2 regions of the Bradyrhizobium barranii subsp. barranii genome follow, and region 2 is predicted to be linked to the other one. Evidence: riboswitches for the same ligand, from Rfam matches in the RefSeq annotation. Region 2 holds a riboswitch; the other holds the start of a gene.
The links. A riboswitch is a leader RNA that binds a small molecule or an ion and turns the genes downstream of it on or off. The one in region 2 is predicted to bind cobalamin.

Region 1: it holds a riboswitch for cobalamin, as region 2 does, so the genes downstream of both, J4G43_RS18765 (DUF1636 family protein) here and J4G43_RS28765 (hypothetical protein) in region 2, are expected to answer to the same signal.

Annotation. Positions count from the first base shown of each region.
Region 1 covers NZ_CP086136.1:3,972,863-3,980,572, reverse strand. The annotation lists gene cobN (cobaltochelatase subunit CobN) at 1-2,011, opposite strand, end outside; gene cobW (cobalamin biosynthesis protein CobW) at 2,011-3,060, opposite strand; gene J4G43_RS18765 (DUF1636 family protein) at 3,057-3,431, opposite strand; cobalamin riboswitch at 3,528-3,749, opposite strand; gene cobO (cob(I)yrinic acid a,c-diamide adenosyltransferase) at 3,790-4,425, shown strand; gene J4G43_RS18755 (cobyric acid synthase) at 4,433-5,881, shown strand; gene cobD (threonine-phosphate decarboxylase CobD) at 5,870-6,835, opposite strand; gene cbiB (adenosylcobinamide-phosphate synthase CbiB) at 6,847-7,710, opposite strand, start outside.
Region 2 covers NZ_CP086136.1:5,950,702-5,958,411, forward strand. The annotation lists gene J4G43_RS28755 (TonB-dependent receptor plug domain-containing protein) at 1-41, opposite strand, end outside; partial or broken gene J4G43_RS55145 (hypothetical protein) at 874-993, opposite strand; gene J4G43_RS28765 (hypothetical protein) at 957-1,457, opposite strand; cobalamin riboswitch at 1,572-1,785, opposite strand; gene J4G43_RS28770 (hypothetical protein) at 1,861-2,082, opposite strand; gene J4G43_RS28775 (hypothetical protein) at 2,212-2,469, opposite strand; gene J4G43_RS28780 (hypothetical protein) at 2,572-2,784, opposite strand; gene J4G43_RS28785 (hypothetical protein) at 2,937-3,113, opposite strand; gene J4G43_RS28790 (adenylate/guanylate cyclase domain-containing protein) at 3,240-4,976, opposite strand; gene J4G43_RS28795 (lytic transglycosylase domain-containing protein) at 5,302-7,488, shown strand; gene J4G43_RS28800 (hypothetical protein) at 7,579-7,710, opposite strand, start outside.

The sequences.
Region 1 (7,710 bases), 2.0 Mb from region 2:
GCAAGCCGTCGCCGAACTGGCTCTCCTTGAGATCGCAGACGAAGCGATCGATCCGCGGGATCGCTTCCGCCGGTGCAGCCGATGCATCGAGACCAAGATCGTCTTCGAGCCCTGCCGCACGCGCTTCGTCGCGAATCGCGGCGATCAGACGCTGACGTCGGGCGGGGTCGAGACCATCGGCGGTCGAATATTCGTCCAGGAGACGTTCGAGCCGACGGAGGCCTTCCGGCACCGCGGATTGTTCGAGCGGCGGCGGCAGATGGCCGATGGTGACGGCACCCAAGCGCCGCTTGGCCTGCGCGGCCTCGCCGGGATCGTTGACGATGAAGGGATAGATGACCGGCAGATCGCCGATCAGGGCTTCCGGCCAGCACGCGGACGACAGCGCCACGGATTTTCCGGGCAGCCATTCCAGCGTGCCATGCGCGCCCATGTGCACGACGGCATCGATGGCCTGCCCGCGGAGCCAAAGATAGAACGCGACATAGGCATGGCGCGGCGTGCGGGCGAGATCGTGATAGTCGGCATCGCGCGTCGTCGCATCGCCGCGCTCGGGCTGAACCGCGATGATCGATTGGCCACTTGCGATGGCCGCGAATTGAAATGCACCGTCGCGACAACTCGGGTCATCCGCCGGCGCGCCCCAGGCCTGCGCAAGATCATCCTTTAATGCTTGCGGGAGACGCGAGAGCGCGGCGCGGTAATCGGCGACGTTCCAGGTCAGTCGCTGCTTCAGCAACGTTTCGCCAAGTGCGGAGACCGGCACAACATCGAAGCCGGCCTCTGTCAGGTCAGACAGCAATGCCTCGACCGACGCAAGCGCATCGAGACCAACCGCATGCGCGATCTGATGTGGACGGCCCGGGTAGTTCGAGAGCACGAGCGCCACCCGCTTCTCGGCGGCTGGCGTGTCCGCGAGGCGCCGCCAGGCCGCAACGCGCGCGGCGACGGCCTTGACGCGCTCCTCATCGGGCCGGTGCGCCAGATGCGAAAATTGCAGATCGGGATCACGCTCCGCGGCCGATTTGAAACTCACCACGCCCGCGAACAGGCGGCCGTCGACCTCCGGCAGCACCACATGCATCGCGAGATCGCCGGGCGACAGGCCGCGCAGCGACTCCGCCCAGTCCTCGCGCCGTGCCGATGAGAGCGCGACCTGGAAGACGGGACACGATGCAGCATCGAACGGTGTCGTGCCGTCGTCGCCCATCGCCGAGAACGCCGTCGCGTTGACGATCGCGGCGGGAGGATTCGTCGCGAAATACGTCCGCAGCCAATCCGCAACGCCCGGAGCCTTCAGCGAGGTGACGAACACGCCATACGCGTCAAAGCCGCGCTCGCGCAGCGCCGCGATCAGGGCGTCGACCGGCCCGGTATCCGCGGCGGTGAGATAGGAACGATAGAAGGTCACGAGCGCGAGCGGCTTTCCCTCGCCTGCCATCGGCGCAGCAATGACACCACGCGCGGGATCGTAAAAGCCCATCTCAGGCAGGTTCATCTCGCCGACGACCGGGCCTGCGTAAAGGCCCGAGGCCAACGCGAGCTGCGCGATCGCGGCCTGGGCTGCAACAGGACCGCCGGTGTCACAGAGCACCTTGAGCCGGCGCAGCGTCGAAACCGGCAGGGTCGAGTAGGCATCGAGCCGCGTGTCGTCGCGGCCGTCGGCCGGCAGCACGGCCAGCACGATATTGCGGTCCTTCGCCAGCTGCTGCAGGGCCGCGAGCCCGTACGGCCAATAGGATTCACCGCCGATCAGGCGCACCAGGATGCCGCGCGCCTGCGACAGCGTGCGCTCGATATAGGTGTCGACCGACAACGGATGCCGCAGCTCCGCGAGATTGGCGAGCCGCAGCGACGGCAGGCTGTTGCGGCCGCGCCGCCAGCCGGCCGCGAACGCGGCAAGGTCGGAATCCGAGTACGAGAGCACCACGAGATCGGCCGGGTCCTGGCCGATGTCCCTTGGCGTCGCGGTCTCCTCGAGACCGCGGCTCTCGCGGAAGACGACGTGCATCAGATACCAGATCCTGAAAGCCCAAGTCCGACCTTGATCGCGGCCTCGTCGATATCGCCGTGCTCGCCGATCACAACGAGCTTCGACTGCCTGAGAGCTGCGCCCCAGGGCTTGTCGAACTGGTGGCGCACGCGCTCGCCGACCGCTTGCAGCAGAAGGCGCATCGGCTTGCCCGCGACCGCGATATAGCCTTTGACGCGCAGCACGTTCTGCTCGCGCGAAAGACGCTGCACCGACGCGACCAGTGCGTCGATGTCGCTGATTTCAGGAAGATCGATCACGACGGAGGCGAAATCGTCGTGCTCGTGATCCTCCTCGCCGTCGTGATGCGAGGGGCGCGCGGCGAGATCGTTCTCTGCGGCGGCGCCTAGGCCGAGGATGACGCGCGCATCGATCGCGCCATCGGTGACGGATAGCATCGGCACGCGGCGCGACATCTCGGCGGTGATGGCGGCCTTGGCGGCTTCGATCCCTGCGGCCCCCGCAAGATCGGCCTTGGTCAGCAACACGATGTCGGCGCAGGCGATCTGGTCCTCGAACACTTCCGACAGCGGCGTCTCGTGATCGAGATTTCCATCCGCCGCGCGCTGCGCTTCCACCGCAGCCGGGTCCGGCGCAAAACGGCCCGCGGCGACAGCCTCGGCATCGGCCAGCGCAATCACGCCATCGACCGTGATGCGCGAACGGATCTCCGGCCAGTCGAACGCCTTCAACAGCGGCTTCGGCAGCGACAGGCCAGAAGTCTCGATCAGGATGTGATCGGGCCGCACCGGCCGCGCCAAAAGCTTTTCCATGGTCGGAATGAAATCGTCCGCAACGGTGCAGCAGATGCAGCCATTGGCGAGTTCGACAATGTTCTCCTCCGGGCAATTCGCATCGGCACAGGATTTCAGGATCTCGCCGTCGACACCCTCGCTGCCGAACTCGTTGACCAGCACGGCGAGCTTCTTGCCGTCAGGGTTTGCGAGGAGATACTGGATCAGCGTCGTCTTGCCGGAGCCGAGAAAACCCGTGACCACCGTCACAGGGACTTTTGCGAGCGAGTTCATTCGGCGGCCTCCGGCAACACGGCAATGGGGGGAATGCGGGCAAGCGACTGCTTGCGGAAGATTTCGGGACGGCTGCGCCAGGGCACGAGGCCATCGGGCGCGGCGGCATAGGCCGCAGCACCCGCGACCACGTCCCTCGCATGGGCCTCTGACAGACGGCCATAGACATAGGACCAGCGGCCGGGCGCGCTGAGCGCAACCGAGCAACCCTGGCTGCATGCCGACAGGCATTCAACGGGAACCACATTGACGCCCTCGGGCACGCCGGCGTCGAGGATCGCACCATGCAGGCGCTTGCCGGGCGTCGTCTCACCCTCGTCGAGCGTCTGGCCGGCACGGCAGGTAATACAGACGTGAAGTGTGACGGTCATCGCCTCTTCCAGGATAAACAGCGGGAGGCGAAGAGGCACACGGACCATTCCCCCGAAGGTCCGTTTCCCCGTCGCGGAACACCCCGTCCGCCGGTCCAAAACTCGTCCGCGCTGGCAGGTCTCCCGGCTTGCGGAGCAGGGCTTTTGGCCCTTCGATCCCCGCCTTCCCGATCCCCCGGGGGATCAGTGGCTTCGGGCATCTCTCCGGTCACGGTCGCGGGGGCGGCTGCAGTTTGGAGCCGAATCTTGTCGATTCGGACCCTATCGCATTCCCTCTTCGCCTGTCATAGGACAGGAACCAACGCCGGGCCACCATTTGCCCCCGGCCGCCTCTTGTCAAGCCGAAGGACCCTGTCAGATGACGCCTGAACCGGATACCCAAACGGCCGAGGAAACCGACGCCCGCCACGCCGCGAAAATGGCGAAAATCAAGGTCGCCCGCGACAAGATCATGGCGACCAAGAGCGGCGAGAAGGGCCTCATCATCGTCCACACCGGCGCCGGCAAGGGCAAGTCCTCCTCCGCTTTCGGCATGATCGTCCGCTGTGTCGCCCATGGCTTCCCTTGCGCGGTCGTGCAGTTCATCAAGGGCGCCTGGGACACCGGCGAGCGGCGCCTGCTCACCGGCCATTTCGGCGAGCTCTGCCAGTTCCATGCGATGGGCGAAGGTTTCACCTGGGAGACGCAGGACCGCGCCCGCGACATCGCCGCAGCACAGGCCGGCTGGGCGAAGGCCAAGGAGCTGATATCAGACTCCAGTCTGCGCATGGTCGTGCTCGACGAGATCAACATCGCGCTGCGCTACGACTATCTCGACATCGCCGAGGTCGTCGACTTCCTGAAAACGCACAAGCCGCCGATGACGCATGTCGTGCTCACCGGGCGCAACGCCAAGGACGAGCTGATCGAGATCGCCGACCTCGTCACCGAGATGACGCTGGTCAAGCACCCCTTCCGCTCCGGCATCAAGGCGCAAGCCGGCGTCGAGTTCTGACGACGCCATGGCGCGGGCTTTAATGATTCAGGGAGCCGGCTCGGACGTAGGCAAGTCGCTCGTCGTCGCCGGCCTCGCCCGCGCCTTCACGCGGCGCGGCGTGCGCGTGCTGCCCTTCAAGCCGCAGAACATGTCGAACAACGCGGCCGTGACCGTCGACGGCGGCGAGATCGGTCGCGCCCAGGCGCTGCAGGCGCTGGCCGCCGGCGTCGAGCCGCACACCGACATGAACCCGGTGCTGCTGAAGCCCGAGACCGACGTCGGCGCGCAGGTGATCGTGCAGGGAAAGCGCATCGCGACCGCGCGGGCGCGTGAATATGCGGCGATGAAGCCGTCGTTGATGGGCGCGGTGCTGGAGAGTTTCGAGCGGCTGAAGGCGCGCGCCGATCTGGTGCTGGTCGAAGGCGCCGGCAGCCCGGCCGAGGTCAACCTGCGCAAGGCCGACATCGCCAATATGGGCTTTGCACGCAAAGCCGACGTGCCCGTCGTGCTAGTCGGCGACATCGACCGCGGCGGCGTCATCGCCCAGCTCGTCGGCATCAAGACGGTGATCGACCCCGACGATGCCGCGATGATCCAGGGTTTCGTCATCAACAAGTTCCGCGGCGACCCCTCGCTGTTCGACGACGGCTACAAGCTGATCGAGCAGAAGACCGCGTGGCGCGGCCTTGGCGTGCTGCCCTGGTTCGCGCGCGCCGGCGAGCTGCCGGCCGAGGACGCGCTGGGCCTGAGTGATGCGCGCAAGCCGGGCCAATGCAAGATCGCCTGCCTCGCGCTGTCGCGGATCGCCAATTTCGATGATCTCGATCCGTTGAAGCTCGAGCCTGGCGTCGATCTCGTCATGGTGCGGCCGGGCGAAGCTATCCCCGGCGATATCAGGCTCGTCATCATCCCCGGCTCGAAATCCACCCGCGGCGATCTCGCCTTTCTGCGCGCGCAGGGCTGGGACATCGATCTCCTGGCGCATCGTCGCCGCGGCGGCCATGTGCTTGGCCTCTGCGGCGGTTATCAGATGCTCGGACGCAGCGTCGCCGACCCTGACGGCATCGAAGGTCCCGCCGGCGACACGCCGGGCCTCGGACTTCTGGACGTCGCGACAATGATGAGCCCGCAGAAGACGCTGACGCGCGTCGCGGCTGTCCATGCCGCCACGGACCAGCCTATCGACGCCTACGAAATCCACATCGGCCACACCGACGGACCGGATCGCGCGCGCCCGTTTGCGAAACTGAACGGCGAGCCCGAAGGCGCGATCTCGCGCGATGGCCGCGTGCAAGGCAGCTATCTGCACGGCCTGTTCACGTCGGATGATTTCCGCAAGGCGTATCTCGCAAAGCTCGACATTCCGGCAGGCGACGAGCCTTATCATGCGAGGGTTGAGAGCGCGCTCGATGCCCTCGCCGATCACATCGAACAGCACCTCGACGTCGGCGGCCTGCTCGCGCTAGCGCGCTAGCGCCTCAGCAAGGCGCGTCCATTCGGCTTCGCGGCCCGGAAGCCCGAGGCGCAGCCATGCCGGCTGTTTCGCGAATACGCGCGACCAGATTTGGCCGTGTGCCAGCCTCTCCTGGGCGGCGAGTGCATCGGGTGTCTCATAGAGGCGAAACAAAGATGCACCGCCGACGAGCCGCCAGCCCTGTGCTTGCGCCATCCCGTCGAGGCGAACACAGTCCCGGGCAAGACGCGCTGATGTGGCCTCGGCCCAGGCGTCGTCACGCAATGCGCGGCAGCCGATCGCGATCGCCGCTCCCGAGACCGGCCATGGACCCGACATCGCCGCGAGCTTCGCGATGTCGACCGCATGGCCGAGCGCAAACCCAAGCCTCAGGCCGGCAAGACCATAGAACTTGCCGAAGGAGCGCAGGACCAGCAGTCCAGGCCGATCCGCCTCGGATGCGAGCGACAGCTGCGGGGCAGCATCGGCAAAACTCTCGTCGATGACGAGACGGCCGACGCGCGGCAGCAGCGCCAGCAAATCCTTTGGCGCAAAACGCCGGCCATCGGGATTGTTGGGATTGACGACGACGGCGAGATCCGCGCCCGCCAGCGTGCCGACCTCGCCGACCTCCTGGACATCCCAACCCGCAATCGACAAGACCCCGGCATATTCATTGTAGGTCGGCGCAAGGATGCGCGCGCGGCCGGCTGGCGCGAGTTGCGGCAGCAATTGAATGGCGGCCTGGGCACCGCCCATCGCGACGATCGGCGCGCTTGTGCCGTAAGCGTGCTGCGCCGCCTGATGCAGGCTCTCGATCTCGGCGCGCGACGGCAGCGCGTTCCATGCGCGCGGGCTCACCTCACCCACGGGATAAGGCAGGCGGTTGATCCCGGTCGACAGGTCGATCCAGTCTTCCGCGCGCCCGCCAAAACGCTGCTGGGCCAGATCGAGATTTCCACCGTGCTCGCGCATATCCCGTTCTTTCACGCGAAGGCCAGGACCGCAAGGAGGCCGGCGAGCAGCAGCATGGCGCGGCGGTAGATCGTCAATCCCCGGCTGATGTCCGCGGCAAGCGGATCGCGCGCGCCTTCGTTGAGCCAGGGCTCATCGGTCGCGCTGCCGTGATAGATGCGGGGGCCGCTCAGCCGCACGCCAAGCGCACTCGCCATCGCCGCCTCCGGCCAGCCGGCATTGGGCGAGCGGTGACGGCGGGCATCGCGCACCATGCACGACAGCGCCTCCGATCGCCGCGCTGCCAGCAGCACGAACAGAAAGCCGGTCAGGCGCGCCGGAATGAAGTTTGCGACATCGTCGATGCGTGCCGCGGCCCAGCCAAAAGCTTCGTGGCGTTCGCTGCGATGACCGATCATGGAGTCCAGCGTGTTGATCGCCTTGTAGCCCAAAATGCCCGGCAGTCCGAACAGCGCGCCCCAGAACACCGGCGCCACGATGCCGTCGGAGGCGTTCTCGGCGAGGCTCTCGATCGCCGCGCGCGCGATGCCGGCTTCGTCGAGGGTCGCGGGATCGCGTCCGACGATGCGCGACACCGCTTCACGCGCAGCAGCGATGTCGCCGGCCTGCAACGGCTTCGCGACGGCAGCGACATGATCATGGAGCGAGCGCAACGCAACCAGCGGCCAGGCCAGCACACCCGCGAGTATGATCTCTATCCATCCCCAGGGGAGCAAGGACTGAAGTACCCAGCCGATTGCGACCGAGATCGCAATCACCAGAAGTGCTCCAGCCACGCCCGCAGCACGGCGAAATGCCGGCGGATCGGAATCGCGATTCCAGGCGGCGTCGATGGCAGAGATCAGCCGGCCCAGCCAGGTCACGGGATGGCCGAT
Region 2 (7,710 bases):
CCCGTGCCGTAGCTTCCCTTGAACTTCGTATCCGTGACCAGGCACGATCACGGCAGACGCCAGACGAAAGGTCGGATGCTCTCCAAACCGCTCGTTGTCGTCCTGCCGGACGTTGGCCGTGAAGAAGATGCGATCCCGGAACTGGGACTGCAGCTCCATATATCCGGCCTTGTTGACGTTTTGCGCCGAGACCGTCGCCGTTTGCAGTGTTTCGGTCTCATGTTCCGCGCCAATGATGACATTGTTGTTGGGCGCGAGCTGGGTCGTGGTGTGCCAATCATACTTGACGCGATCGCCGGTCGTGATCGTGGGCATCACGTCGCCGGGCGAGATGTTGTAGTTCCAGTGATTGGTGTAGTTGACGCCGAAATAGCTTTTCATCCGGTCGTCGAGAGCGGACCAGACCGCCTCCCCGCGCGTGAAGAGCTGGTGCACCGTCTGCGTGCTTTGCGCGGCCGCGGGAAAGCTCGCGGATGTGACGGGATCGAAGGTGTCTCCGGTAAAGCGCAGGGTGGCGTCGGTGTACCGCGCCACGCCGTTGAGCGTCAGGTTTTCGCTCAATTCGGCGCCAAGCTTCGTCGAATAGGTCATGTTGTCGTAATAGTTGCCGATCGCCTTCTGCCCCGGCGGCAGCAATTCGACCGGTGTCACCGGCACGTCGTTCGCGTGGAAATGCGCGACGTTGAAGGCATAGTTGAAGTGGTCCTGTGAACCGCTCAGACCTGCGGTCTGGTTGAACGTTCCGAACGAGCCTCCCTCGACCGAGCCGGTCGCGCGGGCGGGACCGTCACCCTTCTTCGTCACGATGGAGATCACGCCCCCCAGCGCGTCTGCGCCGTAGAGACCGCCCTGCGGACCGCGCAGGACTTCGATCTGCTGAATGTCGGAGGTGAGCAACTGGCCGAAATCAAACGAACGGTTCGGGTTGCTGGGATCGCTGACGTCGATGCCGTCGATCAGGACCTTGGTGTGGTTGGAATTCGTTCCGCGCATGAAGATCGACGTCTGTCCGCCGGGGCCGCCGGCTGCACGAGGTTGAGGCCAGGAACCGCGCTCAGCGCATCGGATGCGGTCCGGCGCTGATCGCGCTCCATGTCTCTGGCGGTCAGAACCGTCACCGAGCTCGCAACCAGATTGGTCGGAGTGACAACGCCCGTCGGACTGACGACGACCGTCGGAAACAGGTTGGCCGCGGATACCCCGGCAACCGGGGGCGAGGCCGGCACCAGCCCGGGTTTCGGCAGCCGAGCGACGCGCTGCCGCTCGGGCTTGTCCGGCGCAAGCCGCACGACTTGCGGCTTGGCCGCACGCTCGGTCGGCGCGACCTCGACCGGCGGCAGCAGATCGGGCGATGCCGACTGCTGGGCCTGGGCCATGGTCAGATCGAGCGAATACAGGGAAACGAACGCGACAACGCCGGCGCGGAAGCGCCTGGCGGCAAAGACAATACGGGACACTCTTGTAACCTCGGTATGACGTCAGTGGCACGTCACAGCGAACGAGGTTTCACGGCGGAGCGTTCGATTGCTTCGGTGAAGCTAATGTCTGTACTCCCCGACCGACATCTTCGCGTGTGACCACGGCTGACGGCAGGTCTCCTGGCTCGCGGGTCGTTACCTTACGTCGCCTTCCCAGGACCGAGATTCCCAGTGGCATATGACGAAAGATTCACCGCTTACAGTTGCGGGGGCAGCCGTGGCGTTGAGAATATCCCGGTATCGGGAAAACCTCGCACCACGTTCCCTTTTGATCTCCGTGAGGAGAACCGTCACCGGCCAATCTACGGGGCGGGCAAGCGGAGAGTCAATCGGCCGGTTGCATGACGGGCAAAGCACCGCACCGGAGATTGAGCCGGCGCAATCAGGCCGGCTCCCGCTCCGAACGCGTCCTGATCACCGCCCGCTCGCCGGCATCGACGAGCTGGCCGATGCCGGTGCGGCCCGTGAGCGCGCAGCGGATGATGTTCTCGGCAACGGACCTGCGAAAGCAATGGTCCTCTCCGACCGGGCGATTGCGGCAGACCCGATCCAGCGCCAGCTTCATGTTGATCCGGGTGCGGGTGTCGAAATACTCGCTGATCATTTCGCAGGGCCTCGGTGCGTTGATGTCGGAGCGGAAACGCGTCGGCGTAGGCCGGGTTCCAAAAACGGACCGCGCAAGGTGTTGCGCAGAGCTGACTGCGCCCGATCTCTTGGTCCTGTGACGGGCGGGTTACGCCCGCCCTCTTGGCCGCTGGGCCTGAGCCCAAGCCGCGGTGACATCGCGCAGCGGGGCGTCGATGCGCCGGATCGGGGTCAGCTCACCGGAGGCCGAGATGATGGCTGTCTCCTCGCGGCGACAGCGCGGGCATACGAAGCGGACCTCGTGCGGCGACGCCGACCAGCTCGAACGTTTGACGTTGGCCGCCATCGGCCATGCATCGCAATGCGAGCACGACACCAGGAACCGACCGGGATCGAGCATACCCATTCCATAGGACTCCGCGTCCTGCCTGCCCCTTCAATGACTAACCCATGTGAATCGTTCCGGTGCCCGAGCACCCTCAGCGCTAGCTCCAGCCAGCGCCGCCGCTCAGTGGGCACCCTTGAGGGTGCATGACGTGGTGCAGGTGACGGTGTTGCCGTGGTCGCACGCCTTGCAGGCGGCAACGCACTGGTTCATGTCGCGGGGATTGTAGGAGCTGTAGTTCCGCATCGCACAGACCGGGGTCGAGCCGGTGATGTCCTGCTCCTGATTGCAGGCGGCCGTCATGAGCGCGAAGATGAGGACTGCGAGAAGGCGCATGGGATTGCCCTGGTGAGGAGCGGCAAAGCGACGTCAGCGAGATGCGCTGCACCGCAACGGACCTCGGCATTCCCAATGCGAGCAATCATGATCGCGACGCTCGCATCCTCAAAGGAGGCGCGCCAAACATTAAGAACGGATTGCAGGCGGCGTCAGGCCGCGGCCTTGGTCGCGATCGCCTTCCGCATATCCACCGCCAGCTGACGATACTGCTCCGAGAGTCTCAGATAGAACTCGCGCTTGGTGCTGTCGGTGGCGAGCTTGGCAATCAGCTCGCATTCGGCGGTGAGCGTCTCGAACCGTTCCAGCCTGTCATGAAGTTCTGTCATCGGCGTGTCCCCATCAAACGCCACAAGGGACGTCAAACCTAAGCCTGAGAAATAGGTCACGGCGAACATCGTTATCGAGTAGAAACGTTTTTTCCAGCAAGGGCGGTGCAAGCCCAGCAAGAACGGCTATTTCTGCTCCAGCCGCCAGGCACCATCCCAAGCTGCGTCCGGCGGATTGGCCTCGAACTGCGCGATGCGGCCGAGCAGCGTGCGCGAGGGGCCGTCGCCGGGCACCGCTTCGAGCGCTGCATTGAACGCGGCGCGAGCCTCGTCGAAGCGCTGCGCGCGGTAGGCGGCGAGGCCTTCGGCGTAGCGCGCGCGCAAGCTCTCCTGCGGGACGCTGAGCCCGTGCGCCTTGCTCATCACCTCGAAAATGGCCTGCGATGCGCTTTGGCCGGCCACCGCCAGACGATCGATCTCGCGCAGCTCGAGGTTCGAGCCGATCGCGTCCGCCGTCGCCTGCGCGATCAGGATCCGCGTGCCGTAGATCTTGTTGACCAGTTCGAGCCGCGAAGCGAGGTTCACGGCATCGCCCATCACGGTGAAGCTCATCATCAGCTCGGAGCCGATGCTGCCGGTCAGGACCTCGCCGGTGGCAATCCCGATGCGCAGATCGCAAGGGCCTGGCATGGCGCGGATACCGAGCAGGTCAGGCAATTGCTTCTGCAACGCCGGCACCTCATCGGCCATGTCGATGGCGGCGTAGCAGGCGAACAGCGCCGGCTCGTCCTCCTCAATGAAGGGAGGGCCCCAATAGGCCATGATGGCATCGCCGATATATTTGTCGATGACGCCGCGATGGCCCCGGATCGGCGCGGACATCACCGTGAAATAGTGGTTCATCACCTTGACGAGGCCACGCGGGGTCATGCCCTCGCTCATCGAGGTGAAGCCGCTCATGTCGGAGAACATGATGGTCATCACCCGGCGCTGGCCGTCGATGGCAACCTCGGGCCGGTCGATCAGCCCCTGCGCCACCTTGGGATCGATATAGCGGCCAAAGGTCTCGCGGATGCGCTCGTTGTGCCGCAACTGCTCGATCATGCGATTGAAAGCGGCGGCGAGCTCGCCGATCTCGTCCTGGGTCGAGACCGTGATGGTCTTGTCGAAGCGCCCCGCCTCGACCTCGCGGGTGCCGGCGAGCAACAGCCGCACCGGTCGCGTGATGCCACTGGAGACGAGGAGCGCGAAAGCAAATCCGACCACCGCCGCGAGGATGGTGACGATGCCCGAAATGATCATCGCCTGGCGCTGGCGACCGATCACTGTCGCCGTACTGGCGAAGACCTGCTTCAGCATGTCGGCGCGGATCGCGTCGATCTTCTGGTTGAACTGGTCGCGTATGGTGTCGAGATGCTCCAGGGTCCCGCGCGCCTCCGTCATCTGCTTGCCTTCGACCTGCTTGAGGAGTTTTGCGTGGTCCTCATTCATGTCGTGACGCAGCTCGGTGAGAGTGGTTTCGATGCGGGTCTCGATCCGCGCCAGCCCGGCATTGTCGGAAGGCGTCCTCTTGTCGTCGATGATCGCGTTGATGTGCGTGCGCGCGGCCTCGGCTTCCTCGTCGATCTTCCGATCGGCCTCCTCGAATTCGCGCAGGCGCGCCGCATAGGCCTCCTCCTCCGAGGGTGCCTGCATCTTCATCATGACCATCCGCCGCAGCGCCACCGAGCGCTCCAGCGAGCGGATGTTGGCGCGCGCCAGATGGCCGTAGGCCGGAATGTAGCGATCGGTCAGCTCGTCGAGCAGGACGCCGACCTGGCTCGACATCACCATCGAAAGAATCGCGGTGACCAGCATCAGGACGATCAATCCGAGGGCTATCCCGACGATCTTGCGCCTGATCGACTGGTTGAAAAGTGGCATGAGCGGTGGGGGTAAGAGCTGAAAGGACCGGTTGGGAACTCAATACACCGGTTTTGGCGGCGGGAACACGCGCAATCTGGCCCTCGCGACGCCCCTGACCGCGCGCAACCGTCGCGCGAGCCCCATTCGTTAACAAAGGTTGAAGGCATTACCTTTCCGCCATTTCGGAAGTTCCCGAGTTCCCATCGGTATTTTGCCGCATTGTTGAAGGAGCGTGAGGACTGCGAAACGATGTCGTGGCATCGTTTTGGGTGTCGTCTTTGATTCTCAAGCCGCATGTCGTCGCGGACCTTGGTTTGTAGTGGTTTCGCAGGGGGACCATCGAATGAACCAGTGCCTACGCTCGCTCGCGTGTGTCGTTGCCGTGGCCGCATTGGCCCTTCTTCCTGCCGAGTTGGCAGCGAAGAGCAGTCACAAATCGTCGGCGTCAAAGAAAACGCATGAGACGAAAGCCGGCGGCAAGCAGCGTCACGCTGCCGCGAAGTCGCGCCACGGCAAGCATGCCGACGCCAAGCGCAAGCCCAAGAAGGACGACGAGCCCTTGGACAAGCCGGCGCCGCCGCCGCTCACCGGCGACCTCGCCGCGCTGAAGGACGCCATCGATCTCGCGCGCAAGGGCAAGACCGACGATGCGAGCGCCGCGCGCGACCGCATTGCCGATCCGGCCGGACAGAAGCTCGCCGACTGGTTCCTGCTGCGCCATTCCGAGAGCACGGCACCCTTCAAGCGCTACGCCGCCTTCCTCGCCGCCAATCCGGACTGGCCGAGCAGCGCCCTACTCCGCCGCCGCGCCGAAGCGCGGCTGTGGCAGGAGAAGAGCGGCGCGGCGGCCGTGCACAAGTTCACGATGGACCGGCCGACCAGCGCCAAGGGCAAGTTCGCGCTCGCCCGCGTGCTCCTGAGTGAAGGCGACAATGACAGGGCTACGCGCCTGGTGCGCGAGGCCTGGCGCACGGACGAATTGTCCGAGCGCAGCGAGGAGGATTCCTACGAGGCGTTCCGCGATCTCCTGACCGCTGACGATCATCGCGCCCGCATGGACAAGCGCCTCGGCGCCAAGGACTACGCCGGTGCAAGGCGCGCCGCAAAACGGCTTGGCGAAGACGCGCTCGCGATCGTCAAGGCCTGCTCGGCGGTCACCGGCAAGGCCAACAAGGCCAAGGATTATCTCGAGGACGTCTCGACCGAAGCACGCCGCGATCTCGGCTATGTCCTGTGCCGCGCGCAGTGGCATCTCCAGAACGACCGCATCGACGACGCCGCCGAGTTGATCCTGGCCGCCGCGCCCGACACGATGGCGGCCCAGGACACCGATGCCTGGTGGCGCGAGCGCCGCCTGCTCGCGCGAAAGCTTCTCGACCAGGGCAAGTTCAAGACCGCCTACGACGTGGTGCGCGCGGCGGCGGTGCCCGTGATGGAAGTCTATCGCGTCGACTACCACTTCATGTGCGGCTGGATTGCGCTGCGCTATCTCGACGATCCCAAGGCGGCCATGGTGCATTTCGCCGCGATCGATGAAGGCTCGGCCAATCCGATCGCACTGTCGCGGGCGCATTACTGGCGCGGCCGCGCGGCCGAGGCGATGGGGGCGACGGCGGATGCGCGCATGAGCTATCAGGCCGCCGCGCGCTATCCGACCGCCTATTACGGCCAGCTCGCACGCGCCAGGCTCGGCGTCGACGGGATCGAGCTGCGCCCGCCCTCGCCCGTGCTGGCCGCGGCCGATACACAGCCCGCGGACGAGCGCGTCCGCGCTGCCGAGATGCTCTACGGCATCGGCGAGCGCGACATGGTGTTCTATTACGCCGAGGATTTTGCCAAAGAGAGCACCGACGTCGCAGCGCTGGAAGCGCTCGGCGAGCTCGCCGGCCGGCGCAACGATGCGCGCGTGATGCTGGAGGTCGGCAAGTCGGCGCTGGCGCGCGGGCTTGCGCTCGACCATTACGCCTTCCCGACCATCGGCATTCCCGAGCACAAGCAGGTCGCGCCCGCGATCGAGACCAGCGTGATCTATTCGGTGGCACGCACCGAAAGCTCGTTCGACCAACGCGACAAGTCTGCCGCCAACGCGGTCGGGCTGATGCAGGTGACCCCGGAGGCGGGACGCGATACCGCAAAGCGCTTTGGCCTGACCTATGACTGGGACAGGATGGTGTCCGATCCCGTCTATAACACCCAGATGGGTGCGGCCGAGCTCAGCGCGCTGCTGTCGGAATATCGCGGCGACCAGATCATGACCTTCGCCGGCTACAATGCCGGCCGCGGCCGGGTGCGCGAATGGGTGCAGGCGCGCGGCGACCCGCGCGACCCCAAGGTCGATCCGGTCGACTGGGTCGAGCGCATCCCGCTGTCGGAGACACGCAACTACGTCCAGCGCGTGATGGAGAATGTGCTGGTCTACCGCGCCCGGTTCGAGGGCAGTGGCACGGCCACGGCGAAGTCCGAGCAACGCGTCACGACGCACGAAGTCAGCGCGGCACCCACGGCAGCGGCCGCAGCCGCCGCGCCCTAGCTTCGCAACGCCGGGGCTGGACGCGGCGCGAAGCTGGATGCAGTGACTGCGGCCGCCGACTCTGCGCGGCCCGCATCGTTAGGCTAGCCGTCACCTCCTTCCGTGGTCAGAAGGTTCGTGCGCGCGCAGAAATGCTTCCGTCAGCGCGCCCGAGAGCGCGCCGAATTGCATCATCCAGCTCCAGCTCGAAATGGCCGCTAACACCGTGACCATCTCGAGCGA